Linked DNA regions of Pleomorphomonas sp. T1.2MG-36. The protein of the gene in region 2 interacts with the protein of the main gene of each other region in a pairwise test. Links are inferred from orthologs where the notes say so. Each region holds a gene or a part of one and is shown on either strand. Other genes may lie near its edges. The genes, in order: leuS and ligA.

Region 1 (14,699 bases), on a different replicon or contig from region 2:
GCGGCTGATACCGCCGGTGCGCGGCGTCAATCTGCAGTCCTACGGGGATGACAACGGACTTGGCGGCCTCTCTCAGGGCCAAGCCATAGCCACCCGCGCGGGAGCACGCGTGGTGTCGCCAGCGGACGGTCGTGTCGTTTATGCCGGGCCGTTCCGGTCCTACGGACAGCTCTTGATCCTCGATGCCGGCGACGACTATCATGTCGTGCTTGCCGGCATGGAGCGGATCGACGTCCAGCTGGATCAATTTGTTTTGACGGGCGAGCCCGTCGGTGTCATGGGAAACCAGCGGTTGGCCAGCGCCGCCGTATTGGATGCCAGCGTTACGCAGCCCGTGCTTTACGTCGAATTTCGCAAAGGTGGAACTTCGATCGACCCCTCTCCCTGGTGGGTCGCGTCGCAGGATCGGAAGGTCAGCGGATGATCAAAAAACTGTCGCTACTCGCAGCGGGCGCCGTTCTCGGCGCCGGCATCACCACACTGACCCTCGAGCACCGTCTGCCCGGCTTCGGGTCGGCCGTGGCCGCCGGCGTCGACACCTATCGCCAGCTCAACCTGTTCGGCGACGTGTTCGAGCGCATCCGTTCGGACTATGTCGAGGAGCCCGATGAACCGGCGCTGATCGAGGCGGCCATCAACGGCATGCTGACTTCGCTCGACCCGCATTCGAGCTACATGAATGCCAAGAGCTATCAGGACATGCAGGTCCAGACCAAGGGCGAGTTCGGCGGACTCGGCATCGAGGTCACCATGGAAGACGGTGTGGTCAAGGTGGTCACACCGATCGACGACACACCCGCCGCCAAGGCAGGGATCCGCGCAGGCGACCTGATCACCGCCATCGACGGCACCGACGTGAAGGGTCTCACCCTCAACGACGCCGTCGACAAGATGCGGGGACCGATCAACTCGTCGATCACCCTCACCGTGGCGCGCGGCACCGACAAGCCCTTCGACGTCAAGATCGTTCGCGACGTCATCAAGATGCAGTCCGTGCGCTACGAAGTGAAGGACGATGTCGGCTACATCCGTGTCTCCCAGTTCACCGCTCAGACCTTCGACGGCCTCAAGACGTCGATCGACAAGATCGTGGCCGCCGTCCCCGACGACAAGCTCAAGGGCTACGTGCTCGATCTGCGCAACGACCCAGGTGGCCTGCTCGACCAGGCGATCGCCGTCTCCGACGCCTTCCTCGACAAGGGCGAGATCGTCTCGACGCGCGGTCGTCAGGATAGCGACACCCGTCGCTACGCCGCCAAGGCTGGCGAACTGGTCGGCAACAAGCCGGTGATCGTGCTCATCAACGGCGGCTCGGCCTCGGCATCCGAGATCGTGGCCGGCGCGCTGCAGGATCACCGCCGGGCGACCATCCTCGGCACGCGGTCCTTCGGCAAGGGCTCGGTGCAGACGATCATTCCGCTCGGCTCGAACGGCGCCATCCGCCTGACCACCGCGCGCTACTACACGCCGTCGGGCAACTCGATCCAGGCCAAGGGCATCCATCCCGACATCGAGGTCCTGCAGGACCTGCCCGAGGACCTCAAGAACCAAGTGACCGAGACCAAGGGCGAGGCTTCTCTGAAGGGCCATCTCAAGAGCGAGACCGAAGGCACCGAGGCGTCCGGCAGCCAGGCCTATGTGCCGGCCGACCCCAAGGACGACAAGCAGCTCAACCTGGCGCTCGATCTGCTGCGCGGGCTGCAGGCCAACGCCGCCTTCCCGCCCAAGGGCGACGATCCCGTCGCCAACTGAGCCGAAGACCAGCGATAACGACGGGCCGGAGATCTTCTCCGGCCCGTTGCGTTTCGGCGGCATACCGCGCCGCCGAGGATTGAACTAAGCTTCGAGGGACCGAATCAGGACGGTCGCCTGTAGCCGGATCTCGCGCGCCATGAACGACCTCACCAATCCTCTCGGCTTCGGTGGCTCCGGCAGCCGGAAGTTTCGCGTGCCGGTGGGCGCCATCGCCGCCGTCGTCACGGCTTGCCTCTTTGCCGGTCTTGCCGTCTGGCTGATGGTCGTGAACGACCCGCTCGGCGGCGAACCCTATGCCCGCGCCAAGATCGAGACGTCGGAAACCGGCTACGCGCGTGCCGACATCGCCACGGTCGGCGTGAAGTCCGGCACTGGCGAACTCCTGCCGCCACCGAGCGAAACCAAGCCGGAGGCAGGCGTGACCGTGGAAGGACCTTCGGGCACCGAAAAAGCCGTGGCCTTGCCCGTCGAAGCCGACACCGCCCTTGTCGAAGCATCGCCCTTCGGCCCGCTGCCGCGCGTTGCCGCCGACGGTCGGCGGCCAGTCGACGTCTACGCCCGCCCGGTGCCCGGCTTCGTCGGCGCCTCACCGAAGATCGCGATCGTGGTCGGCGACCTCGGCCTCAGCCAGACAGGAACCCAGGAGGCGCTGTCCTCGCTGCCGGCCGAGGTCACGCTCGGTTTCGCCCCCTATGGTGCCAGCCTCGATCGTTGGACCGCCAAGGCACGGCAGGACGGCCACGAGCTGCTGCTGCAGGTGCCTCTGGAACCCTTCGACTATCCGGACAATGACCCGGGCGAGAACACTCTGCTCGTCGGCAAGGATGATCGCCAGAACATCGAGAACCTTCATCGGGTGATGGGGCGTTTCACCACCTATGTCGGCGTCGTCAACTACATGGGTGCCCGGTTTACGTCCGAAGCCGCCGCGCTCGATCCGGTGATGCAGGAAATCGCGTTGCGTGGCCTTCTCTATCTGGACGATGGCAGCTCGCCGCGTAGCATTGCCGAACAGTCTGCCGGCAAGTTCAAGACTGCTTTCGCCAAGGCCGATCTCGTCATCGACGCCGTGCCGGCGCCTGCCGAAATTACCGGCCGCCTCGCCCAGCTCGAACAGATCGCCCGGACACGTGGCCTTGCCGTCGGCGTCGCCAGCGCCCGGCCGGCGACGCTGAAGGCGCTCGCCAGCTGGACGACCGGCCTCGATGGGCGCGGCATCACGCTTGTGCCGATCACCGCCATTCCGCAGCAGAATTGAGCCCCTCATGACCTCCCGAGCCGACCTGCCCTACCGCCCCTGCGCCGGGGCCGTGCTGATCAACCGCGCCGGTCTCGTCTTCGTTGGCCATCGTGCCGACCTCGAAGACACGCTGGATGCGGCCCCCTGGCAAATGCCCCAAGGCGGTATCGACGATGGCGAAACGCCGCTCGAAGCCGCACGGCGCGAGCTTTGGGAGGAGACCTCGGTACGAACGGTCGAGCTCCTGGGCGAAGCGCCGGACTGGTATCGCTACGACGTGCCCGACGATCTCGCCACCGGCCGTTTCCAGAAGAAATGGCGCGGCCAGACGCAAAAATGGTTTGCCTTCCGCTTTCTCGGCCAGGATGACGAAATCGACATCCTGAGCCCGGGCGGCGGTGCCCATCCGGCGGAATTCTCCCGTTGGGCCTGGAAGCCGCTGTCGGAGGTCCCGAGTCTCGTCGTTGCCTTCAAGCGCCCGATCTACGAACAGATCGCCACCGCCTTCGCTGGTTTGGCGGTGCCCGCTTGACCGCCCGTCTTCCGGCCGCCCTCGCTCCGCCGGATCCAGCCGAGCGCGAACCTCTCCTGCCTGATCTTCCCTACCGCCCGAACGTCGGCATCTGCCTGTTCAATGCGGAAGGGCTTGTCTTCTCCGGCCGGGCCTATTCCAATCCCTTCGGCTGGCCGGACCCGGAAGTCTTCTTCGAAGGAGCCGATTGGGCTTTGCCCCAGGGCGGCATCGACCCCGGCGAGGACATCGTAGCGGCGGCACGGCGCGAGCTTTGGGAGGAGACCGGCGTTGCCAGCGTCGAGCTGATCGCCGTCACGGACGATTGGTGGAGCTACGATTTTCCGGCTCGCGGCGCCCGAATTCACAAGCTGTACCCTTTCCGGGGTCAACGGCAGCGCTGGGTGGCCTTCCGCCTCGCCGGTTCGGAAGACGAGATCACGGTCGCCGCCGCCCATACCGAGGAGCCTCCCGAGTTCCTGGAGTGGCGCTGGCGACCACTGACCGAACTGCCGGCAGTGTCCCCACTGCATCGGAGGCAACAATATGCTCGGGTCTTGAAAGCCTTCGGGCATATAGGCCCGGCTTGAAGCCAGGGGCGTCGTCCGACCGGAGTGAGACGGGAATCGATACTGCGCAAGCGGGACTTGGAGCGCCGATCTGTCTGATTCGGTCAAACCGAACGGCGCTCTAACGACGGCGTCTGCCAGCCGCTTGATCGGCGGCGCGAGCGAGCGTCAGAAGCGTCTCGCCGACGATATCGGCGGAAAGCGACGGGTTGAGGCGAGCATCGCGCGCCGCTTCACCCAGAACGATGATTGCCCGCGCGAGCCGTGCCGGTGACCACAGCCCAAGCGCTGCCTCCACCTTGCCCTTGCGCTTGAAGAAAACCGGCGGCCGGGCACCATTCACCGCATCTCCAGGGGCAACGCCACCATCGACGGCGGCACGCAACTCGTCCAGCAACATGAAATGCCGAAGCGCCGCACCGGCGATCTGGCCGGCATCGACGCCTTCGGCCCGTGCCTTGGCCAGTCCCTCGACCAGTGCCGGCAGCATGCCTCCAGCAGCTGCATCGATCACTTCGTCGACGGCAAAGGTGGAACTGTCGCCGATCAGCGTTTCGACGTCGGCAAGCGTGATGGTTCCGCTGCCATGGGCGTGCAGGCAGAGCTTCTGGATCTCGCCGCGCGTCATCAGGCGATCGCCCCCCAGAAGCGACACCAACAGAGCGCGCGCTTCGGAAGCTATGGAAAGGCCAGCCGTTCTGACTTCCTCGTCGACCAACGCACCGATCGACCGCTCGTCGTCGGCAAAGCACGGTATGGCGTAGGCCCGGCTCTCCTGCTCGAACAGCACTCTCAGCGGACTTGATTTCTTGAGATCCCCCGCCTCGACGACGATTGCCGTGTCGATCGGCGGCTCCTTGAACAATGCCCGGAAACGGCCGGCAAGATCGGCGCGACCGCCACCATCGCGGACGAGAATCGCGCGTCGGCTCGAGAACATCGACACTGCATAGGCTTCGTCGGCGAGCCGTGTCGGGTTGGCCGTCAGTTCGGACGCCTCGATGCGCACCAACGCGAAAGGGTCGCTGGGATCGGAAAAGGCCGACGCAATAGCCCTCGCCCGTTCGGAAACGAGCCCGGTATCCGGCCCGTAGACCAGATAGAAGGTTATGTCCTGCGGCGGCCGCGCAACGAGGCGATCGGCCTCCTGGGCGCGCGCCGCCACCATCGCCTTAATCCTTGCCGATCAGCGCCGAGGCAAGACGCAGCCGAATGTCGGCCGCCGCCGCACGCGCCGCCCGGTCCTCTGCATCCTGCTGGGCCCGGACGTTGGCATAGCGTTGCGAACCGACGTCGAAAGACGACGTGGTATAGACGTTGTCCGAGGTGATCACCCGGCGCGTGGCAATTTCGGTCAACGTATAGGTGACGGTGAGCGATACCAGCCTGGCGGCCGGAATACCCTCGCGGGCACGGATGGCGAGGTCAGTAACGCGCGTCGTCAGGATGAGATCCAGACGATACTTCGGCTCGACCAGGGCACCGCCGCCGCGCAGCTGGAAGATCAGCTCATTGATCAGCGCCTGCGGCACACGGTCGGTCTGTCCCTTGATGGCGATCGAAGCGAGCTCGCTGACTATGGCCGGGTTGCCGCCCGCCGCCACAGAACCGGCCGGCGCGTAGACCGGCCGAACCTGACAGGCGGCGAGAAAGCCGGCGGCCATGAGCAACAGGGCGCCGCGGCGGAGCATATCAGACGACCACATTGACGATCCTCTGGGCGACGACGATGACCTTCTTCGGGCTCTTGCCGTCGAGCGCCTTGATCACGGCTTCGAGCTTCAATACCTCGGCTTCCACCTCGGCCGACGAAGCGGCACGCGCCACGGTCACGTCGGCGCGCTTCTTGCCGTTGACCTGAACGGGCATCGTCACTTCGTCCTCGACCAGCAACGACCGGTCGACAACAGGCCAGTCGGCATGGGCCACCAAACCGTCGTGACCGAGAGCTGCCCAGCTTTCCTCGGCGAGATGCGGCGTCATCGGCGCCATCATGCGGACCAACAGGCCGGTCGCCTCGCTCAAGGCGGCAGCGGCGGTGCCATCGGCAGCCAGCAGCGCCTTCTCATTGGCGAGTGCGCCACCGAGCGTATTGACCAGCTCGTAGATCTTGGCGAGCGCCACGTTGAAGCGCAGGCCTTCGATGCTCTCCTCGACGGCGGCCAAAGCCTTATGCGCCGCCTTGCGTAGCGAAAGCGCCAGCTTGTCGCCGCCCTCGGCGCGACCGGCGGTGGGCACCAGTTCCGACGCTTCGGAGACGATACGCCAAACGCGCTGCAGGAACCGCGCAGTACCCTGGGCGCCCGCCTCGGTCCACTCGACATCACGCTCCGGCGGGCTGTCCGACAGCATGAACCAGCGAGCGGTGTCGGCACCGAAACTGTCGATGATGTCGGTCGGATCGACGGTGTTCTTCTTCGATTTCGACATCTTCTCGATCGGGCCGATCTTGACCGGCGCACCCGAGGAGATCAATCGCGCCTTGCGAGCACCGGTTTCCTCGACGATTTCGACATCGGCCGGCGACAGCCACTCACCATCCGCTGACTTGTAGGTCTCATGCACCACCATGCCTTGGGTGAACAGGCCCCGGAACGGTTCGTCGAAACCGACATGGCCGCACTTCTTCATCGCGCGGGTGAAGAAGCGCGAATAGAGGAGATGCAGGATGGCGTGCTCGATGCCGCCAATGTACTGGTCGACCGGCAGCCAGGCATTGACCACTTCCGGCACGGTCGGCGTCTGGGCGTGCGGCTCGGTGAAGCGGCTGTAGTACCAGGACGAATCGACGAAGGTGTCCATGGTGTCGGTCTCGCGCCGTGCCGGCTTGCCACACTCTGGACAGACGCACTTCGTGAACGTCGGGTGCCGGTCGAGCGGGTTGCCAGGACGATCGAACTCGACGTCCTCGGGCAACCGGACCGGCAGGTCCTTGGCCGGAACCGGAACCACGCCACACGCCTCGCAGTGAATGACGGGGATAGGGCATCCCCAGTAGCGCTGGCGCGAAATACCCCAGTCGCGCAGGCGATAGTTCACCTGCCGCTTGGCCGACGGCGCGCCATGAAGCGTCGTCGTTTCGAGCTTGCTCGCCACGAGATCCTTTGCCGCCTCGACTTCCATGCCGTCGAGGAACGCGGAGTTATAGAGCTTGCCGTCGTCGGTATAGGCGACATCGCCCACCGCGAAGGCGGCGGGGTCGGCTCCCTCGGGCAGCACCACCGGCGTGACGGTGAGAGCATACTTGCGGGCGAAATCGAGGTCGCGCTGGTCGTGCGCCGGGCAGCCGAAGATGGCGCCGGTGCCATAATCCATCAGCACGAAATTGGCGATGTAGACCGGATAGCTCTTGCCGTTGAAGGGATGCTTCACCGAAAGACCGGTCTCCATGCCCTTCTTCTCGGCCGTCTCGAGCGCTGCCGCCGAGGTGCCGATACGCCGGCACTCTTCGCAGAAGGCGGCGACCACCGGATCCTTTTCGGCCAGCGCCCTTGCCACCGGGTGATCGGCGGAAAGCGCCAGGAAGCTCATGCCGAACAGCGTATCCGGACGCGTCGTGAACACCTCGATCGTCGGTTCGCCGGCCACCGCCGCTCCGTCGACCTCGAACCGGACGCGCAGGCCTTCCGACCGGCCGATCCAGTTCTTCTGCATGGTCCGGACCTTCTCCGGCCAGCGGTCGAGCGTATCGAGGGCGGAGAGCAACTCTTCGGAGTAGTCCGAAATCTTCAGGAACCACTGCGTCAGCTCGCGCTGCTCAACCGGCGCGCCAGAGCGCCAGCCACGGCCGTCGATCACCTGCTCGTTGGCGAGCACGGTCATGTCGACCGGGTCCCAATTGACCTTGGACTTCTTGCGGTCGACAAGGCCGGCCTTCATGAAGTCCAGGAACAATCTCTGCTGCTGCGTGTAGTAGTCCTCGTCGCAGGTAGCGAACTCGCGACTCCAATCCAGCGACAGCCCCATGCTCTTCAGCTGGCTGCGCATGGTGGCGATATTCTCGTAGGTCCACGTCTTGGGGTGAACGTGCCCCTTCATCGCCGCGTTCTCGGCCGGCATGCCGAAGGCGTCCCAGCCCATGGGATGCAGCACATTGAAGCCCTTGGCGCGCTTGTACCGGGCTACGACGTCGCCCATGGTATAGTTGCGCACGTGCCCCATGTGGATGCGGCCGGACGGATACGGAAACATCTCGAGGACATAATACTTCGGACGCGGATCGTCGTTCTTCGTCTCGAATACCTTGGCCTCGTTCCAGGCCCTCTGCCAGCGCGTTTCCGCTTCGCGCGCATTGTATCGCTCGGTCGCCATCGTCTCGTCTTCTGCTCTGATCCACGCCTGTCGCGGGGTCGGCAGCGCCAAGGGCGCGCGGCCGCGCGAAAACTCACGGCATGACCATCATCAGAAACGGTCCCTAGGGTCAATGCTCTGGAGCACCGAGGCCGGTGTTTTCCGTCCGACCGCGGCGAGATCGACGGAATCGAATCAAGGATCAGGTGCCGACGAAATCCGTCGCATGGTCCTTGACGAAGGTTTCGAAGAAGCGCGGGGGCCGGCCGGTCATCTTCTCGACGGCCGGACTGACGATCGATGCCTTGCCGCCACGGATGGTCTCAAACTCGGCGATACGCTCGGAAATCAGTTTCTCCGGCAGCCCTTCGGCAGCCAGACGCGCCTCGTAATCGGCAGCCGCGATGGTCCTGAAGACTACCGGACGCCCCATGACGTGGCTCATCACCTCGGTGGCACGCGATAACGGCAGCGCGGCCGGTCCGGTGAGCACGAGGGTCTGGCCGTCGAAGTCGGAACTGGTCAGCGCTGCGGCCGCCGCCGCGGCGACGTCGCGACCATCGACGAAGCTGATAAGCCCCTCGTCGGTTGGCAATTCCAGCTCGCCGGTTCGAATGGCATCCTTCCAGACCGTGCGGAAGTTGTCGGCGAACCAGTTGGCGCGAAGAATGACGAAGGGCAAACCGGAGTTTTCCAGCACAAGCTCAAGGCGCCGATAGGGGTTGTCCTCGGAGGTATCGGCGGCGATGGTCGACAACAACACCGCCTTCACCTTGCGATCGACCACATGCCGCATGACCGGCATCAGGGCGGCGATGACATCGAGCGGGGCCGATGGCATCAGCACGAAAACGCGGTCAACTCCCTCGAAAAGCGGCGCGATGCTGGCAGGATCACGGTAGTCGAACCGAAGAACCGAGGCGTCCGGATGCGTCTGTCCGTCCAAAGCGGCCGCTTTCACGGTTTCGCCCTTCGTCACCAGCTCGGAAACGACCAGCTGACCGATGGTACCGGTGGCACCGAGAACGAGAATGCTGTCTGCCATGGGGGTCTCCGTCGGGAAGTCCGTTGCGGCCGCAGGGCCGGCGCAAGAGACAACGCCCTACCCCGCATAGGGTTCCCGTAAGGGAGAGTTCGCCATCGCTTCGGCAAGGCGATCGATCTCGTGGTCGGCGTAAACGTCGATGCCATGGGCGGCGAGAAGCGCGGCAACGACGCCGCTTCCAACGATCCGGCGCCCCGAAAAAGTCCCGTCGTAGATGCTGAGGCTGCCGCAGGAGGGACTGCGATCGATGAGGAGCGCGCGGCCACAGCCGGTCTTCCGGGCGAGATCGAGCGCCGCCTCCGCACCGGCAAGGAAAGCGGCCGTCACATCCTCGCCGGTGGCTGCCAGCACGCGCGCCGTCCCGGCCAGCACATCTTCGCCGGACCCACCGACAATCTCGGCGGCGGGTCGCGGCACGGTAAGCTCGCCCAACAACTCGGGACAGACCGGCACCAGTCGCCCTTCAGCCTGCCAGCGATCGATACGCGAATCGGCAAGCCGCTTTCCGGATCCGTCATAGCGGACAGGCCGACCGAGCAGACAGGCGGAGATCAGGATACGATCCATCGGAGCCACCGCTAACATGACAAAGGGCGCTCCCCTCGCCTGAGGGAAACGCCCTGTTGTCTCGTTTGTGAGGACATCCGTCAATCTTCGCTGGTGCGCATCAGGATCTCGCGCTTGCCCGCGTGGTTGGGAGGACCGACCAGCCCTTCCTTCTCCATCCGCTCGATGAGAGAGGCGGCGCGGTTGTAGCCGATGCCGAGCCGGCGCTGGATGTAGCTTGTGGTCGCGCGCTTGTCGCGCAGCACCAGCGCCACAGCCTGTTCGTAAAGGTCGGCATTTTCATCGACCGGAGCCGATTCGCCGCCGCCGCTCTCTTCCTCGTCGTCGGCTGTGATCGCTTCGAGGTAATCGGGCGTTCCCTGCGTCTTGAGGTGAGCGACAATCGCCTCCACCTCGCCGTCGGAAACAAACGGACCGTGGACGCGCTGGATGCGGCCGCCACCCTGCATGTAGAGCATGTCGCCCTGGCCGAGGAGCTGTTCGGCTCCCTGCTCGCCGAGGATGGTACGGCTGTCGATCTTCGAGGTGACCTGGAAAGAGATACGGGTCGGGAAGTTGGCCTTGATCGTACCGGTGATCACGTCGACCGACGGACGTTGCGTCGCCATGATGACGTGAATGCCGGCGGCGCGGGCCATTTGGGCGAGACGCTGTACCGCGCCCTCGATTTCCTTGCCGGCCACCATCATCAGATCGGCCATCTCGTCGATGATGACGACGATGAACGGCAGCGGCTTGAGTTCCATCTCCTCGGTTTCGAAGATGGGTTCGCCGGTCTCCTTGTCAAAGCCGGTCTGGACGGTGCGGTTGATGCTCTCGCCGCGCTCGATCGCCTGCGCCACGCGGGCATTGAAGCCCTCGATGTTGCGCACGCCGACCTTGGACATCTTCTTGTAGCGGTCCTCCATTTCTCGGACCGTCCACTTGAGAGCCACCACGGCCTTGCGCGGATCGGTGACCACCGGCGTCAGGAGATGGGGAATGCCGTCGTAGACCGAGAGCTCCAGCATCTTCGGATCGATCATGATCAGCCGGCACTCCTCGGGCGTCATCCGATAGAGGAGGCTCAAAATCATCGTGTTGATCGACACCGACTTACCCGAACCGGTCGTGCCGGCCACCAGCATGTGCGGCGTACGGGCAAGATCGATGATCACCGGCTCGCCACCGATGGTCTTGCCGAGGGCCAGTGCCAGCCGTCCCTTGAACTTCTCGAAGTCCTGGCTGGCGATCAGTTCGCGCAGATAGACCATCTCGCGCCGCTGGTTGGGCAGCTCGATGCCGATGGCATTCTTGCCGGGAATGACGGCGACGCGTGCGGCAACCGCGCTCATCGAGCGGGCGATGTCGTCGGCCAGGCCGATGACACGGGACGACTTGATGCCGGGCGCCGGCTCCAGTTCATAAAGCGTCACCACCGGCCCCGGGCGAACGTTGAAGATCTCGCCCTTGATGCCGAAGTCTTCGAGCACGCCTTCCAGCAAGCCGGCATTCTGCTCCAGACTGTCCGGCGTGTACTGAACGCCATTTCCGCCCTTGGGTTCGGCCAGGAGCTCGATGGCCGGGAACTCGAAACGGGCCTCGTCGAGCAGCGACAGCTGCGTGCCACCCTTGGCCCTTTTGCTGGGCTGCATCGGCGGCGCGGGCGCCTTGACGCGGGCCGCCGGTTTCTCCTGCGGCGCGGCCGACTTGCCTATGCGCGAAGCAGGACCGCGAAGCGGAGCGGGACGCGGCTCGAAGGCGCGTGGCGCCGGCGCCACGGCGACCGGCTCCGGAGGCGAAATCAACTCCGTCTCGTCGTAATCGGACAGGCGGTCGTCAAGATCGAACGGCGGCGGATCGTCGTCCTCGTCTTCCTCGACCACCGCTTCCGGGGCCGCGGGCCGGGGCCGCTCGACTGGAGAGAAGGAAGGTTCGACGCGGCCGACGCGCCGCTCGGCAACCGGCGGCTCGTAGTCGTCCTCATCCTCGTCATCGGCAACGGGCGCAGCAGCGGGGCGCGGCCGGCCGGCAAGGGTTGGTTCGGCCCGGCGCGAGACCGGCGGCTCGTAATCGTCCTCGCCCTCGTCATCATATTCCTCACCCGGATAGGCGAAGGCCGGACGATGGAAGAGGCGGCGGGACAGGCTGGCGCGCAGCGTCAGCCACCAATGGCCGGCGACCCCGATGAGGGCGCCGATGCGGCTTTCGCTCCCGTCCTCTTCCTCGTCGTCTTCATCGTCGTCGACAGCCACCACGGGATTGACGATACGATGACCGGGCACGCCCGAAGCGTAGATCATGGCGGCCAGCGCCAACGGACCGGTGACGATCAGCACAATGAGTCGCAGCGTGTCGGTAAGGATGCCGTTATTGAAAGCGGCCGGCAGCTGGAGCATCAGATCGCCGATGGCGCCACCAAGACCGGTGGGCAAAGGCCAGCCGGTGGTTGGCGGCAGGGCGCCCATGAACGCGGCGCCGATCAGCGTGCCGATCAGCCAGCCGATCAGCCGGTTGCGCGCCACGTGCGGAATGCGGCCGATGGTCAGCTGCCAACCCCAGATCACCACGGGCGCCAGGAACAACGCCGCATTGAGGCCGATGAGCTGCATGATCAGGTCGGCAACCACCGCGCCGGCCGGACCCATGACGTTGCGTGTCGGTCCATCGGCGATATGGCTCCAGCTCGGATCGTCCACCGACCAGGTGGCAAGCGCCGCCGACAGAGCCGCGACACCGGCGATCAGCATCAAGCCCGATGCGCCGGCGATGTTGCGCAGCATCGCCTGCCGCAAGCGATCCTCGCGCGTCGGCGCCGCGCGCCGCATCCGCTTGTCGAGTTCCTTGAGATTGGCGGCGCGGCGGGCGTTGACCGGGCGCGGCTCGTAGGGGCCGTCGAGCCGGCCGCCGGTCTCGCGAAGACGGGGACTGGTCCTCATTTCTGCTCTCATGACAGAACCTCCGAGAGACGGCTCAGCGCCTCGCGACTTGTCTCAAGGCTTTCGACCATGGCGATGCGAACAAAGTCGGCCCCAGGATTGATGCCATCGGCATCCGTTGCCGACAAATACCCACCCGGCACAACCTTGACGCCCTGCTCTTTCCAGAGCCGGGCCGTCACCTCTTCACCGCCGCCCCAACGACTGACATCAAGCCAAAGGAAGAAGCCGCCGGGCGGCACGAGATCCGGGAAACGACCGCCCAGCATCTCCTGGGCGGCAGCATACTTGAGATCGTAAAGCCGGCGATTTTCACGGACGTGTGCCTCATCGGCGAGCGCGGCGACCGCCACTGCCTGGATTGGCATCGGCACCTGGGGCGCCGTCACGTTGCGCAAGGCTGCCCACGCTTTCAGGAAAGCGGGGTCGCCGATCGCGAAACCGCATCGGGCACCGGCAAGATTGGAGCGCTTGGACAGCGAGTTGAAGGCAACGACGCCCGACAATTCGCCGCTGATGCCGAACGCCGCGGCAAGCACGCCGTCGGGCGCTCGGCCGCGCCAGATTTCCGAATAGCACTCGTCGGAAAACAGAAGGAAACCGCGCTCCCGCGCCAGGCGGACCAGCCCTTCGAGCCGACCGAGATCGGCAACGGCTCCTTGCGGATTGGCCGGGCTGGCATGGAAGGCCGCCACCGTTCGGGCGAGAACATCGGCCGGCAAACTCTCGAAACGCGGCAGGAAGCCATCCTCGCGATTGGCGGCGACAAGCACCGGTTCGGCCCCGGCTGCTTCGGCAGCGGCGGCATAGACGGCATAAAAGGGATTGGGCAACAAGATCGCCGGACGCACGCCCTTGTCGCTGCCGGCAAGCCTAACAGCGGTGAGCGTCGCGTGAAAAAGCCCCTCGCGCGACCCGTTGAGCGGCAATACGCCGTCATCGCGGTCGATGGCCCCGCCAGGAAGGCCGAACCGCCGTTCGGCCCAGCCGGCAACGGCCGCGCGGAAAGCCGGCGTACCCTTGATCGGCGGATAACGAACAAAATCGGCCAACGCGCCCGAAAGCACCGGACCGACGAATTCGGGTACGGGATGACGCGGCTCGCCGACCGAAACGTCGATCGGAGGGCGGCCCGGCTCGACACCGGCGATCAAACGACCGAGGCGTTGAAACGGAGAAAGGGGAAGCGGCACGCGTGGCGACATGTAACCAGGGCTCGGGCAACGGGTGATTCGGCCCGCCGCCCGAAGGCGGCCGGACCTTTTCTGCTGCCGGCCACTTTAGGCACCCATGGTTAAACGCTCTTTAACCCTGTGCGCCACGACACCTCAGAGCGCTTCTTCGTCCTGCTCGCCGGTGCGGATGCGAAGGGCATGCTCGATCGCGTAGACGAAGATCTTGCCATCGCCGATCTGGCCCGTCTTGGCCGCCGAGGCGATCGCCTCGACCACTTTTTCCGCTTCGATGGCGGGCACCGCCACCTCGATCTTCAGCTTGGGCAGGAAGCTGACGGCGTATTCGGCACCGCGATAAATCTCGGTGTGGCCCTTCTGGCGGCCGTAACCCTTGACTTCCGTGACCGTCAGGCCGTGAACGCCGAGCGAGGTCAAGGCGTCTCGAACCTCGTCGAGCTTGAAGGGCTTGATGATGGCCGTCACGATCTTCATGGGGCACCTCTTTCCGGTCTGTCTCGAGATTGCTCGGAGCGGCGCACCGACTCCGATCGATGCCAAGACCATAGCGTGACGGACGCAAGCGCCAAGAGGGAAATAGGGTGAAAATCATCCGACGCACGAACTTCCGC
Region 2 (14,465 bases):
TCGCGTCTATCCGCTGGAGCTCGGTCCGCCGGTCGGCTGGCCGTTGCAATACCGGGTCAGTGGCCCGTCCGAGGACAAGGTGCGGGAGATCGCCTTCCGCGTCGCGGCGGCCATGAATGCCGACGGGCGCGTCCAGAAGATCAACTACGACTGGATGGAGCCGGTCAGGACGATCAAGATCCATGTTGACCAGGATCAGGCCCGCCTGCTTGGGCTCAGCTCGCTGCAAGTGTCGCAGGCGATCAACGCCATCGTCTCCGGCGGAACCGTCACCCAGGTGCGCGACGACATCTATCTCGTCAACGTCGTGATCCGGGCGAAGGCCGAGGAGCGCATGTCGCTGTCCAGCGTCCGCACCCTGCAACTGCCGCTCGTGGGCGGAAAGTCGGTGCCGCTCAGCCAGGTCGCCCAGGTGGATTACGGCATCGAAAGCCCGCTGATGTGGCGGCGCGACCGCAGCCCGACGCTGACGATCGCGGCCGACGCGGCGCCCGGCGCCATGCCTGCCTCGATCGTGCAATCGCTCAGCGGTCCTATCCACGAGATCGCCGCGAGCCTTCCTTACGGCTATCGCATCGATGCGGGCGGCGCCATCGAGGAGAGCGGCAAGTCGCAGGCCTCGGTGATGGCCGTGGTGCCGTTGATGCTGTTCCTCATGGTGACCATCCTGATGGTGCAACTGCGCTCGTTCAACGGCGTGTTCATGGTGCTGAGCGTGGCGCCCCTCGGGGTGATCGGCGTGGTGATGGCGCTGTTCGTCGCCCAGAAGCCCCTGGGCTTCGTCGCCATGCTGGGCGTGCTGGCGCTGATCGGCATGATCGCCCGCAACTCGGTGATCCTGATCGACCAGATCGAGCAGGAGAAGCGAGCCGGTCTCGACGACTGGAACGCGGTGATCGAGGCGGCGGTGATCCGCTTCCGGCCCATTCTGCTCACCGCCTCGGCGGCGACGCTGGGCATGATCCCGATCGCGCCGACCATTTTCTGGGGCCCGATGGCCTTCGCCATCATCGGCGGGTTGGCGGTGGCGACGGTCTTGACGCTGCTGTTCCTGCCGGCGCTCTACGTGGCGTGGCATCGGATCCATCCGGTTGGGACCTGACCAAGCCGATGGAGCATGCCCGCTTCGGAGAATGGGGGACGATGCGATGCCGAGAAAAGCCCGGTTCGGCCGGCCTTCCCAGCGGTGCCTCCCGATCCGCAGGGCGACTTCCGGGTTGACCGTGCGGATGCTGCGGGCCTTCAAGACCCGATACGACCGGACGTCGGGGCGCTTCGGCGCCCCGGGAGACTGGCGTCGGCTCTGCGCCCTCGGAGGCATGCTCCTCGGCCTTGCGGGGTTTCCCGTCGCCTCCTTCCTGGTCGGCGGGCCGACCGGCGACTATCTGGGCGGGCTGGCCTCCCTCGTCGGTGGCCTGCTCCAGATCCTGCTGATCCTGTGGATGGGCAGCCCGCAAATCTACGGCGACTGGGTGTCGCTCGGCGTGCTGGATACCTGCCTCGGCGTGGTGCTGACGTTCGATCCCGGCTTGGCGCTCTCGATGTCGCCGGCCCTCTTCACGCTTCTGCTGGCCGCGTCGTCGCTTCTCCGCATCTGGATAGGCCTCACCCTTGCCACCGGCAGCGCCTTCACGTGGCTGGGAACGAGCGGCCTGATGGGGCTGTTCCTGCTGCTCTGGCTGTGGGGGGCGACCTATGCCTTCAGCGGGTTCGATCGCCTCGTGGCGGTGGATCTGGTGCTGCGCGTGGATCTGGTGCTGCGCGTGGATCTCTTGCTGCGCGGGGCGGCCATCATCGGCTTCGGGCTGTCGCTGCCGCGCGACTGATCGCCGCGGGCGGCCTCGGAAGGATTTGCGTCCCTCGCAAACGCAACGACGGGCGAAGCCTGAAGCTCCGCCCGTCGCGTCGATCACATGCCCTTGGGGTGCCTACTTCTTCGGCGGCACGTAGTCGGCCGGCGTCGCGTCGGTGATGCGGCCGTCGGTGTAGGGTTTGTAGGGATTGTGGGTGGTCAGATACTCGGCCACCACGTCCTCCAGGTTCGGTCCGAAGTCGTAGGCGTTGACCGCCTTGTCGGCGAAGGTCTTGAAGCCGTCGCCGCCGCCACGCACGTAGTTGTTGGTGACGACGCCGTAGGTCTTGGCCGGATCGAGCGGCACGAAGCCGTCGCCATCCTTCACCTCGACGGAGGTGATGCGGCTGCCGACCGGCTTCGACCGATCGAAGGTGTATTTCAGGCCCGAGACCTGCGGGAAGCGGCCGGCGCCTTCGTCGACCTCGCTGACGCCGTTCTCCAGCGCTTCCTTGATGCCGGCGCCGTCGATCTGGAAGGTGGCGATGGTGTTCTGGAACGGCAGCACCGTCAGCACCTCGCCCATGGAAACGTCGCCGGCGTCGATCGACGCGCGGAGGCCGCCGCCATTGGCGATGGAGATGGTGATGCCCTGGCTGGCGACGCGGTCGAGCGCCGCGTCGGCGACGAGGTTGCCCATGGAGCATTCGACGGCGCGGCAGGACTTGCGATCGCCGTCGATGGCGTCGGCGGCCGATCCGACTACCTTGGCCTTCAGTTCCTCAAGCGGCTTGCCGAGTTCCTTCACGCGTTCGGCGTAGCCCTCGTCCGGCGTCACCGAGGCGTCGAGCAGGATCGGCGCGCCCTTGGTGGCGGTGACGACGCCCCTGTCGTCGAAGTTGACGGTGAGGTCGCCGAGATACTTGGAATAGGCGTAGGCGGTGACGATCGGCACCTCGATGCCGGACGGGTTCTTCACCAGCGTCGGATAGGGGCCGGACGCCTTGTCGTCGGTGGAGGACAGGTAGGTGTGGCTGTGGCCGCCGACGATGACGTCGATGCCGTCGACCTTGGCGGCGATTTCCTGATCCTTGACGTAGCCGACGTGGGTGAGGGCGACGATCTTGTTGACGCCCTCGGCCTCGATCTCCTTCACCGCCTTCTGGAGATAGGTGATCTCGTCCTCGAAGGTGATGTCCTTGCCGGGCGAGGAGGTCTCGGAGGTGTCCTTCGCCAGCACCGAGACGACGGCGACCTTCTCGCCGCCGATCTCCTTGATGATGTAGCCCTTGTACTTGCCGTCGAGCAGGGAGCCCTTGGCGCTGACGGTGTTGCCGGAAATGATCGGGAACTTCACCGCGCCGATCAGCTTGTCGAGCTCGGCCGGGCCGTCGTCGAACTCATGGTTGCCGATGGCCATGGCGTCGAAGCCGATGCCGTTCATGAACTCGGCCACCGGCGCGCTCTTGAAGGTGCTGTAGTAGAGCGAGCCCTGGAACTGGTCGCCGGCGTCGAGCACCAGGAGGTTGGCGCCGTCGAGTTCCTTGCGCTTGTCGTCGATGGCGCTCTTCACGCGGGCGATGCCGCCGAAGCACTCGCCGGCGTCGCTCTCCTTGGCCGAGCAGGTGGAATCGAACTTGTTGATGGCCTCGATGCGGGAATGGAAGTCGTTGATGTGCAGGATGGTGAGCTGGAAGTCGGCCAGTGCCGTGCCGGCCGAAAGCGCCAGTGCGCCCGCCGAAAGAATGCCGATGGCCAGTCTTTTCGTCATGCTCCTGTCTCCCCGTTCGTGCGGCGCCAGTTCCTGCCTGAGCCGCCTAAGCAATCTTGGCGTGCCTGGACGCCCGGACTCAAGCGCCAATACGCAGTTTTGCACGGTGAGGAGAGGCTTTTATGACGATGTGGGCGCTCACGCCTTGTCGAGGAAGCTGTCCACCACCCGCTTCTGGCCGGCCTTGTCGAAGTCGACGGTCACCTTGTTGCCTTCGACGGCGGAGACCGTGCCGGGGCCGAACTTGACGTGGAACACCCGGTCGCCGACGCCGAACTTCGGCGCCCCTGATACCACCGACTTGGCGATCAGCTCGCCCTCGATCAGCTTGGGTTGCGCCCGGCCATAGGACTGCTGAGCCGGCGAGGAGAAGCCGCCACGGCCGCCCGCCGCCTGACTGCCGGCTTTCTGGGCCTTCTGGGCGCGCTGCCAGCCGGGCGTCTCGTAGTTGGACTGGAAGCGCTCGACGCTGTCGAAGCGCGAGGCGCCGTAAGGGTTCTGGCGGCCGAAGGACGAGCCGTAGCCACCGTAGGCGCTGCCGGTTTCCTTGATCTCGACATGGGCGGCCGGCAGCTCGTCGAGGAAGCGGGAGGGGATCGACGACTGCCAGGAACCGTGGATGCGGCGGTTGGAGGTGAACCAGATCAGGCAATGCTTCTTGGCGCGCGTCAGGCCGACGTAGGCGAGGCGGCGTTCCTCTTCCAGGCCGGCTCGGCCGCCCTCGTCGAGGGCGCGCTGATGCGGGAATAGGCCCTCTTCCCAGCCGGGCAGGAAGACGGTGTCGAACTCCAGACCCTTGGCCGAATGCAGCGTCATGATGGAGACGGCGTCGAGCTCCTCGCCGCTGTCGCGGTCCATCACCAGGGAGATGTGTTCGAGGAAGCCTTCCATGCTCTCGAACTCGTCCATGGAGCGGATCAGTTCCTTGAGGTTTTCAAGGCGACCCGGCGCCTCGGCCGAACGGTCGTTCTGCCACATGGCGGTGTAGCCGCTCTCGTCGAGGATCAGCTCGGCAAGCTCGGTGTGCTTCATGGCCGGCACGAGATCGCGCCAGCGCTCGATGCTGGCCAGGAAATCGCGCAGGGCCGTGCGCGTCTTGCCCTTGAACTCCTCGGTGGCGACCAGTTGCCGTGTCGCCTCGGTCAGCGGCACCGTCTCGACACGGCCGTAGTCGTGCAGCGTGCGGACGGAGGTGTCGCCGATGCCGCGGCGCGGCGTGTTGACGATGCGCTCGAAGGCGAGGTCGTCGGCCGGCTGCATGACGACGCGGAAATAGGCGAGGGCATCGCGGATCTCGGCCCGTTCGTAGAAACGCGGGCCGCCGATGACGCGATAGGGAATGCCGGAGGTGACGAAGCGGTCTTCGAACTCGCGCATCTGGAAGGAGGCACGCACCAGGATGGCGATGTCGTTGAGCGGCGTTCCGCCCCGCTGAAAACGTTCGATCTCGTCGCCGATCGACCGCGCCTCCTCCTCCGAGTCCCAGGCCGAGGCGACGAACACCTTGTCCTCGTCGTCGGCCTGCGGCAGGTCGGTGAACAGCGTCTTGCCCAGGCGCGCCTCGTTGTGGGCGATGAGGTGCGAGGCGGCGCCGAGGATGTGGGCGGTGGAGCGATAGTTGCGCTCGAGACGGATCACCTTGGCGCCGGGGAAGTCGCGCTCGTAGCGCAGGATGTTGTCCACCTCGGCGCCGCGCCAGCCGTAGATCGACTGGTCGTCGTCGCCGACGCAGCAGATGTTGTGCGAGCCCTGGGCGAGAAGGCGCAGCCAGAGATACTGGACGACGTTGGTGTCCTGATACTCGTCGACCAGGATGAAACGGAACCGCTTGTGGTAGTCGGCGAGAACGTCTGGGTTCTGGCGCAGCAGCGTTACCGCTTCGAGCAGCAGGTCGCCGAAGTCGACGGCGTTGAGCACCTTGAGGCGCGCCTGATAGGCGGCGTAGAGCTCCCGCCCCCGGCCGTTGACATAGGCGCGCGCCTCGCCCTCGGGAATGTCGGCCGGCCTCAGGCCCTTGTTCTTCCAGCCATCGAGCGCCGAGGCGAACTGCCGGGCCGGCCAGCGCTTCTCGTCGATGCCGTCGGCCTGGATCAACTGTTTGATCAGGCGGATCTGATCGTCGGTGTCGAGGATGGTGAAGTTGCTCTTGAGGCCGACAAGCTCGGCATGCTTCCGGAGCATCCGCACGCCGATCGAGTGGAAGGTGCCGAGCCATGGCATGCCCTCGACGACGCCGCCGACCAGCTTGCCGACGCGCTCCTTCATCTCGCGCGCCGCCTTGTTGGTGAAAGTCACCGACAGAATTTGCGACGGGAAGGCGCGGTGGGTCGCCAGAATGTGGGCGATGCGGGTGGTCAGGACGCGCGTCTTGCCGGTGCCGGCACCAGCCAGCACCAGCACGGGACCATCCAACGTTTCCACCGCCTCGCGCTGCTCGGGGTTCATGCCCTGGAGATAGCCGACGGCGCCTGTGCCGGGTCGCGCGGCGGCCATGGCCCGGGCGGCGATGCCCAGCGAGGGAGAGGCGTCGAAGTCGGTGTCGTCGTGATTCTGGGAAGCAGTCATGACGAGAACAATAAAGCAACAGGGCGTCGGGGGCGAGAGTGTCGTGCGCCGGGCCGGGATCATTCTCCCTGAGGCCCGTGTCGGTTAATGATTGGTAATTCGCTCGGTATTTTTCACTAACGTAGCGTATTTTCATGCAGTACGTCAGGAAAGCGAAGGATTTCCATTTGTTCCGTGCGCCGCTTTGTTGATGTTTGAAAGGGAGTTTCTGGTTTTCGTTTACCGGTCCTTCAAGGATTGAAGGTTAAATCGTCTTGTCGGCCGCCAATCAGGCCTTTTCTCGATGGAGAGAGGACATGACCATGACCTCCGATGGGATACCTTCAGGAATCAATACCTATTTCCTGGGAGCCTTTGCGACCAAGGCCGGCCGTACGCCGGTGGTCATCGCGGAGGACGCGGACAACGATGCCTGGCGGCTCGAACCCGGTCACTTCCTGGACACGGCAGGCGGTCTCGTGGCGGCGACGCCAGAGCTGGCATCCCTTGCCATCTCCTGGTCGCGCGGCTGAGCGCATGCGGAGATATTCGACCGGCCGCGATTCCAAGCCCGATTTCCGGGCTTGTGGCGCCCACAGATATCACGGCGTTGGCGAGGAGCGGCTTTCACCGCCAACGCCCTGGCTTTCCTCAGGACGGAGATCGACGCGACAGTTTTGCTGGATCTGCTCGGAGCCTTTGACTCCGAGCTCTCGCAGACAAGGTCGCCTGCCGATGCCCGGCTCGTTTCAAGCCGAGCTGTCGGGCGTCTAAAGCCCCCTGATCCTTTCCAGCCAGGCGTCCTCGTCGATCACCTCGATGCCGAGTTCGGACGCTTTGGCGAGCTTCGAACCGGCGCCGGGGCCGGCAACCACCAGATCGGTCTTCTTCGACACCGAGCCGGCCACCTTGGCGCCCAGACGCTCGGCGGTGGCCTTCGCTTCATCACGCGTCATCTTCTCCAGCGAGCCAGTGAACACCACCGTCTTGCCGGCCACCGGGCTGTTGGTGGTCACCGGTGCTTCGGCGTCGAGCGGCGTGATCTCGTTGAGCAGGGCGTCGATGGCGACGCGGTTGTGATCCTCGCCAAAGAAATCGGTCAGCGCCTCGACCACCACGGCTCCGACGCCGTCGATGGCGTCGAGCTCGGCCAGCGTCTCCGGATCGCGGTCGGCGGCCTTCTTCATGGCGTCGTAGAAGTGCTCCCACGAGCCGTAGGCGCGGGCGAGCAGCTTGGCATTGCCCTCGCCGATGTGGCGGATGCCCAGGCCGAAGATGAGGCGGTGCAGGTCGATCCGCCGCCGCGCCTCGATGCTCTCGAACAGATTGCGCACCGATGTCGCGCCGAAGCCGGGGAAGTTGGACAGGCGATTGAGACCGGTGGCTTCGCGCCGGGCGAGGGTGAAGATGTCGACCGGCGTGCGGATCGACAGGTGCTCGTCCTCCAGCGCGTGGAAGAACTCGATCTGCTTGTCGCCGAGGCCTTCGATGTCGAAGGCCTGACGCGCGACGAAGTGCTTCAGGCTTTCCACCTGCTGGGCCGGACAGATCAGGCCGCCGGTGCAGCGGCGCACGGCGTCGGTCTTGCCGGTCTTCTCGTTGGTGTCGCGCACGGCATGGCTGCCGCAGCGCGGGCAGAGGGTGGGGAAGGCGTAGGGCACCGCATCGGCCGGGCGCTTGTCGATCAGCACGTCGACCACCTGCGGGATGACGTCGCCGGCCCGCTGGATCACCACCGTGTCGCCGACGCGGATGTCGCGACCGTCGCGCAGCGGCAGGCCATCCTGGCCGATGCCCTTGATGTAGTCCTCGTTGTGCAGGGTGGCGTTGGAGACGACGACGCCGCCCACAGTCACCGGTTCCAGCTTGGCGACCGGCGTCAGCGCGCCGGTGCGGCCGACCTGGATCTCGATGGCCTTGACGGTGGTGGAGGCACGCTCGGCCGGGAACTTATGGGCAGTGGCCCAGCGCGGCGAGCGCGAGCGGAAGCCGAGGCGTTCCTGCAGCGCGAGGCTGTCGACCTTGTAGACGACGCCGTCGATGTCGTAGCCGAGATCGGCGCGCTGGCTCTCGATCAGCCGGTAGTGGGCGATAAGCTCCTCTTCCGAATGGCAGCGCGCCATCAAGGGATTGACCTTGAAGCCCCATTCTTCGAAGCGCTTCACCGTGTCGTATTGCGTCCGGGCCAGCGGCTCGGACAGGTCGCCCCAGGCATAGGCGAAGAAGCTGAGCGGCCGGCCGGCCGTCACCTTCGGGTCGAGCTGGCGCAGCGAGCCGGCGGCGGCGTTGCGCGGGTTGGCGAACAGGCGGCCGCTCTCGTTCATCATCCGCTCGTTGAGGGCGGCGAAGTCGGCCTTCTTCATGTAGACCTCGCCGCGCACCTCGACGACGTCGGGCGCGCCGGCCGGCAGTTCGTCGGGAATCTCGGCAATGGTGCGGACGTTGGCGGTGACGTTCTCGCCGGTGGTGCCGTCGCCGCGCGTCGCCGCCGTGACGAGGCGACGATCGACGTAGCGCAGCGACATGGAGAGCCCGTCGATCTTCGGCTCGGCGGTGAAGACGGGCGTTTCGCTGGCGCCAAGGAAGCTCTTCACCTGCTTGACGAAATCACGGAGGTCGGCCTCGCTGAACAGGTTGTCGAGCGACAGCATCGGCCTGACGTGGCGAACCTCGGAGAAGACCTCCGAGACCGGGGCGCCGACCTTGAGCGACGGCGAATCGGAGCGGACGAGTTCGGGAAAGCGCGCCTCGATTTCGCGGTTGCGGCCGCGCAGCGCGTCATAGGCGGCGTCGGAAATCTCCGGCGCGTCCTTGGCATGATAGAGCTCGTCGTGGTGGGCGATCTCGGCGGACAGGCGCTGGAGTTCGGCGGCGGCCTCGTCCTGGGTGAGGTCTTCGACGGGAATGGAATTGGTTTCGGCCGACATCGCGCGTCTCTCGTGGGGACTCTTCTCGGCTCCGGTTAAAGCCGAATACCCGGGCGGGGCGCAAGTTCTCTCAGAGGCCCGCGACAGCCGTCGTCATCATCAGCGTGCCGGCGAAGGCGGCAAGCACGGCGGCGGTGGCCCGGTTGAGGGTGCCGGCGCCGACGCGATGGCGCCCGAATCGGCCGATGGCGAGGCCGGCAAGGCCCCAGGCCACCGTCGCCAGGGCGATGGCCGCGGCCGTTCCGGCGAGCAGAGCCGGAGACGGCAGCCCGGGCGGCAGGATGGCGAAGGCAAGCACCAGCGCCTTCGGATTGATGAGGGTGATCAGGAACAGCCGGCGCGTCGGCAGGGCCGCTCCGGCGGCGGGGTCGGCGCGCCAGAGCTTGATCGCCGACACCAGAAGCGCCGCCGAGGCCAGGAGTTTCAGGATGGGAGCGGCGGTGGGCAGGACTTCGGCGAGCGTGCCGGCGCCCAGGCCGAGCAGCGTCAGCGCCAGCCCGTAAGCCGCGAGAACCGCGGCCAGCGCGCCCAGCAGCCGGACGGCGCCGCCCGTCGCGGTCGCGGCGGCGACCAGCGCGTTGGTCGGTCCCGGCAGGAGCAGCAGCAGGAGGGCGGCGGACAGCGTTGCGGCAAGCGTCATGACGGCTCACGGGAGTGAAAAAGGTCACTCCGATTACCATATTTGGGCGACGCCGACAGCCGAGACGAACCCGCGCCGAATGGTGAACTATGTCTTAATCCTCGTTTCCCAGCGGCGTTCCGATTTGCTAAGTCTTTGGGAGAGGGCGCCGGTGCCGTGGTGCGAACCTTGCAAGGCGGCACGATGACGGGGCGGGGCGGCGCGTGGCCGAAGATGAGCCGCGCCGACGCCCACAAGGTGGGTATACGGGAGCCAAGACGCTGAATTCGTTGTATTTCGGTATCGGATTCACGGTCATTCTGGCGCTCCTCGTGGCGCTGGTCGGGCCGTTGTTTGTCGATTGGACGGCCTATCGGGCCGCTTTCGAAACGGAGGCGGCGCACGTTCTGGGACACAAGGTGTCCGTTCGCGGGACGGCCGACGCCAGCCTGTTGCCCTATCCCTCGCTGTCCTTCTCCGACGTGGTGATCGGCGACGACCCCAACGCGCCGCTGATGACCGTCGGCCGCTTCAACATGGAGATCGAGCTTTTCCCGCTGCTGTCGGGCGAAATCCACGTCACCGAGATGCAGGTGGTGCAGCCCGAGCTCAACGTCCGCATCGACGACAACGGCGCCTTCGAATGGATGGCCGCCGAGGGCGGCATCGGCATCAATCCCAGCCGGGTGATGCTGTCGGGCGTCGACATCGAGGACGGCCGTATCGTCATTGCCGATGCGCGGCACAGCCTGCCCGTGGTGGTGGATGGCATCAAGGCCCGCCTCGATGCGCCGGCTCTGGCCGGCCCCTACAAGGTGGAAGGCACGGCACGGGCCGGCGGCGACACCTTCTCCATCAAGGCGGCCACCGGCGCCGCCGACGGCAGCGGCGCCTTCGCGCTCAAGGCCAACGTGCGCTCGGCGGCCCACCCGGTGGCGGCCAGCTTCGACGGTCAGCTCAAGTTCGCCAACCATCGGCCGACCTGGGCGGGCAAGGCGACGCTCGACCGGGTGATCGCCAAGGAAGACAAGGCGACTTTGCCCTGGTCGCTCAGCGCCGATCTCGACGTGTCCAACCGGGCGGTGCTCGCCAAGGCGCTGGATTTCCGCTACGGCGCCGAGGAGCGACCGTTCACCATTTCCGGCGCGGCGACGCTGGACCTCGCGGCGGTGCCGAGCTTCGAGGCGGTGCTGTCGGCCCGCCAGATCGACCTCGACCGCACGCTGGGCGCGGGGCCGGACAAGCCGGTTTCCCTCGATGGTGCGCTCGCCGCTTTCGGCGCCGCCATCGCCGGCCTGCCGGTGCCGAGCGTGCCGGGCCGCATCGGCTTCGACATTCCCGGCGTGGTGGTGGGCGGCAGCATCATTTCCGATCTGCGGGCCGACCTCGTGACCGCCGCGTCCGGCTGGACCATCGACACGCTGGAAGCGACGCTGCCGGGCAAGTCGTCGCTCACCGCGCGCGGCCAGCTCGCCACCTCGCCGACCATCGGCTTCGACGGCGAGGTGACGCTCGCCTCCGAACAGCCGGCGACGCTGGTCGCCTGGTGGGCGCCCAACCGGCCGAAGGTCGGCCTCGATCCCTTCCGCTTCTCGGCCAAGGTGGCCGCCTCGATGGATGGGCTACGGCTCGATGAGGTCGACGCCCGCCTTGACGAGGGCCGGATCAGTGGCTCGCTCGATTTCTCGCCCGGCGTCGCCGGCCGCAAGCCAAGGCTGACGCTGTCGCTCGACGCCGACCAGTTGAGGCTCAGCGACGTGCAGACGGTGGCCGGCCTCGCAACCGGCCAGGGCGCCGGTGCCGACGTGGTGGTCAAGGCCGCCGTGGGGGCGCTGATCGCCGGCGACACCCGCGCCGAGGGCTTCGACGTGTCGGCCTCGCTGGTCGACGCCACGCTGGACGTCGACCGCCTGTTCGTCCGCTCGTTATCCGGCGCCCGCGTCACGGCGGCCGGAACCATCCGCGACGTGACGACCACGCCCGACGGTTCGATCCAGATGCGCGTCTCGGCCGAGAAGCTGGACGGCATCGCCGATCTTGTCCGCGCTCTCGCGCCCAATGCGCCCGTGGTCGGCTTCCTGCGCGACGCCGCGCCCCACCTTGGGCCGGCAAGCATCGAGGGCACGGTGCTGGCCAAGGCGTCCGGCGATGGGACCGACGTCAGGGTGGAACTGAACGGCTCGGCGGCCGCCACCGACATACGTGGCGAACTGGCCTTCAAGGGGCGCGTCGATGCCTGGGACGCCGCCGACATGTCCTCGGACATCAGCGTGACCGGCCCCGACGGCGCCGAGCTGATGCGCCAGTTCGGTCTTGAGGTGCCGGATGTTGGCCAGACGGGCGCCGGCAGCCTGACGCTGTCGGCCATGGGCAAGTCGAAGGACGGGCTCGCGGTGGTGGTGCGCGGCGCCATGGGGCCCACCGAGGTGATGCTCAACGGCTCGGCGACGCTCGTGCGGGGCGCTGCGCCGAGCGCCGAGCTCGACCTCGACCTGAAGTCGCCGGACGTCGGCTCTCTCCTGGTGCTGTCGGGCAACGTCGTCCAGGGCGTGATGGGATCGACGCCGGCCGATGTCGCCGCCCACCTGTCGATCGGCAACCGCAAGGTTCGGGTCAACCGCATCGAGGGCAAGCTTGCCGAGGTGCCGACCGTCGGCGACATCGACATCGACTTTGCGCCCGCCGTGCCGAAGGTGACGGGCAATCTTTCCTTTGACGAAGGCTCGCTTGCCGGCCTCGGCGAGGCCGTCCTCGGGCCGGCCTCCTTCGACTTCCCGATCGTCCAGAGCCGCAATCCCTGGCCGGAGGCGCCATTCGGTTCGGCATTGATCGACGGCTTCGACACCGATCTCGCCCTCAAGTTCGGCCGGCTCGATATCGAGGGTGGCCCGGCCGCCAAGAGCGTGTCGCTGTCCTTGTCCAGCAATGCATCCGGCACGGGGCTCGACGGCATCGAGGCGACGCTGGCCGGCGGCAAGCTCTCCGGCGATCTGATGATCAAGCGCGATCTCGACGGCACGGCGGGCATATCCGGCACGCTGCGCCTCGACGGCGCGGCGGCGGATGAACTCGCCTGGAGGCGCGACGAGCGGCCGCTGGTCACCGGCGCACTGGGCGTCGACGTGCAGATCAACGCCACTGGACGGACGCTGGCCGGCTGGATGTCGTCGCTGACGGGCGGTGGCAGCTTCTCGCTCAGGGACGGCCGGCTCGCCCACATGACGACGCGGGCGTTCGATCAGGTGATCCGGCTGGCGGATGCCGGCAAGGACCTCAGCGAAGATCGCATCCGGCAGGCCTTCACCGACAATGTCGACATGGGCGATCTCGCCTTCGAACGGCTCGACGCCGCCTTCACGCTGGCCGGCGGCACGCTGAGGGCGCCCAACATCGTGGTGACGACGAAGGACGGCGCCAGCTCCGGCTCGGCGACGGTGGACCTCGCCCGCCTCAGCGTCGACAGCGAATGGCGCCTGTCCCACAATGCCGGCGACGCAGCGGTCGGCGGCGGCGTGCCGCAGGTTTCCGTGCTGTTCAAGGGGCCGCTCGGCGGTCCATCCCGCCGCGTCGACGTCACCGCCTTCGCGTCCTATCTCGGCATTCGCGCCCTCGAGAAGGAGACGCAGCGCGTGCTGACGATGCAGGCCGACATTCTCGAACGCGAGCTTCTGTCGCGACAGGTGTTGCGCGATCGCGAGGCGCTCGACCGTCGCAACCGGCTGATGCTGGAAGCGCGCGAGCGCGCCGCGGCGGCCGCGCTGGCCGAGAAGACCAAGGCGGCGGCGCTCCTGGCCGCCCAAAAGGCGAGGGCGGACAAGGCGGGCGGCGACCCGCTCGACGCCATCGGCAAGATGTTGGAGAATACCGCGCCGGCGGCCCCCGGCACCAAGCTCAAGGAGCTGCCGAAGTCCGACGTCGGTCTGCCGCCGGGCGGTGTGACGGAGACTGCCCCATGAGCCCATCGTCCCCTCGTCTCGGCCGCCACGCCCGGCGCCCCAAGCCGACCACGCGTGCCGCCACGCCCGACGACATCGAGGTGATCGCCGGCTTCATCCGGTCGCTGGCCGCCTACGAGAACCTGTCGGAAAAGATGGTGGCGACGCCGGAGGACTATGCGGCCGCCTTCTTCGGCGACGATCCGCGCGTGTTCTGCGAGCTCGGTTTCATCGGCGACAAGCCGGCCGGCATCGCCGTGTGGTTCTATTCCTTCTCGACCTTCCTCGGCCGTCACGGGCTCTACCTCGAAGACATCTTCGTCGATCCGGCGGCGCGCGGGCAGGGCGTCGGCAAGGCGCTGCTGGCCCGGCTGGCCCGGCGCTGCGTCGACGAGGGGCTCGGCCGCTTCGAGTGGACGGTGCTCGACTGGAACAAGTCGGCCATCGACTTCTACGCGGCGATGGGCGCGCCCCTCAACGATGCCTGGGTACCCGTGCGCATGACGGGCGAGGCCATTGAGAAGCTGGCGAGGGAATGCCCGTGACCCGGCCGCTTCTCGATATCGTCGTCGCCATGGCGGAGAACGGCGTCATCGGTCGCGATGGCGGCATGCCCTGGCATCTGTCGAGCGATCTCAAGTATTTCAAGGCGCTGACGCTCGGCCGCCCGATGGTGATGGGGCGCAAGACCTTCGAATCCATCGGCAAACCTTTGCCCGGACGCCAGACCTTCGTGGTGACGCGCGATCCGGGATTTGCGCCCGACGGCGTCACCGTGCTCTCCGACCTCGACGCGGCGCTTGAGGCGGCGTCCGCGAGCGCCGGGGCGAAGGGCGTGCCGTCCTTCGTGGTGGCCGGCGGCGGCGCTCTCTACGCG

What was found.
Region 1: the proteins of ligA (region 2) and leuS interact in binary tests that used the Escherichia coli proteins (3 or more experiments, as listed by UniProt). The link is inferred for Pleomorphomonas sp. T1.2MG-36 from one-to-one orthologs.

What each region holds. Positions count from the first base shown.
Region 1 is NZ_CATNLY010000045.1:45,788-60,486, forward strand. Bases 5,568-8,747 are described here. They hold leuS (leucine--tRNA ligase), read right to left. Parts: upstream 8,387-8,747; coding sequence 5,768-8,386; downstream 5,568-5,767. Other genes in these bases: lptE (LPS assembly lipoprotein LptE), read right to left, coding at 5,568-5,781; QQZ18_RS17845 (NmrA family NAD(P)-binding protein), read right to left, coding at 8,568-8,747. Also shown: QQZ18_RS17805 (murein hydrolase activator EnvC family protein), read left to right, coding at 1-424; QQZ18_RS17810 (S41 family peptidase), read left to right, coding at 421-1,752; QQZ18_RS17815 (divergent polysaccharide deacetylase family protein), read left to right, coding at 1,892-3,013; QQZ18_RS17820 (RNA pyrophosphohydrolase), read left to right, coding at 3,021-3,527; QQZ18_RS17825 (RNA pyrophosphohydrolase), read left to right, coding at 3,524-4,096; holA (DNA polymerase III subunit delta), read right to left, coding at 4,197-5,243; more of lptE, read right to left, coding at 5,248-5,567; more of QQZ18_RS17845, read right to left, coding at 8,748-9,410; QQZ18_RS17850 (DUF523 domain-containing protein), read right to left, coding at 9,468-9,977; QQZ18_RS17855 (DNA translocase FtsK 4TM domain-containing protein), read right to left, coding at 10,058-12,895; QQZ18_RS17860 (aminotransferase class I/II-fold pyridoxal phosphate-dependent enzyme), read right to left, coding at 12,904-14,100; QQZ18_RS17865 (P-II family nitrogen regulator), read right to left, coding at 14,224-14,562.
Region 2 is NZ_CATNLY010000001.1:1,107,047-1,121,511, reverse strand. What follows is about bases 6,457-9,402. They hold ligA (NAD-dependent DNA ligase LigA), read right to left. Parts: upstream 9,035-9,402; coding sequence 6,878-9,034; downstream 6,457-6,877. Other genes in these bases: QQZ18_RS05215 (hypothetical protein), read right to left, coding at 9,105-9,402; QQZ18_RS05225 (hypothetical protein), read left to right, coding at 6,457-6,640. In the rest of the region: QQZ18_RS05245 (efflux RND transporter permease subunit), read left to right, coding at 1-1,102; QQZ18_RS05240 (hypothetical protein), read left to right, coding at 1,320-1,826; QQZ18_RS05235 (bifunctional metallophosphatase/5'-nucleotidase), read right to left, coding at 1,929-3,563; QQZ18_RS05230 (ATP-dependent helicase), read right to left, coding at 3,702-6,128; more of QQZ18_RS05225, read left to right, coding at 6,425-6,456; more of QQZ18_RS05215, read right to left, coding at 9,403-9,674; QQZ18_RS05210 (AsmA family protein), read left to right, coding at 9,944-13,609; QQZ18_RS05205 (GNAT family N-acetyltransferase), read left to right, coding at 13,606-14,133; QQZ18_RS05200 (dihydrofolate reductase), read left to right, coding at 14,124-14,465. UniProt on the Escherichia coli protein: DNA ligase that catalyzes the formation of phosphodiester linkages between 5'-phosphoryl and 3'-hydroxyl groups in double-stranded DNA using NAD as a coenzyme and as the energy source for the reaction.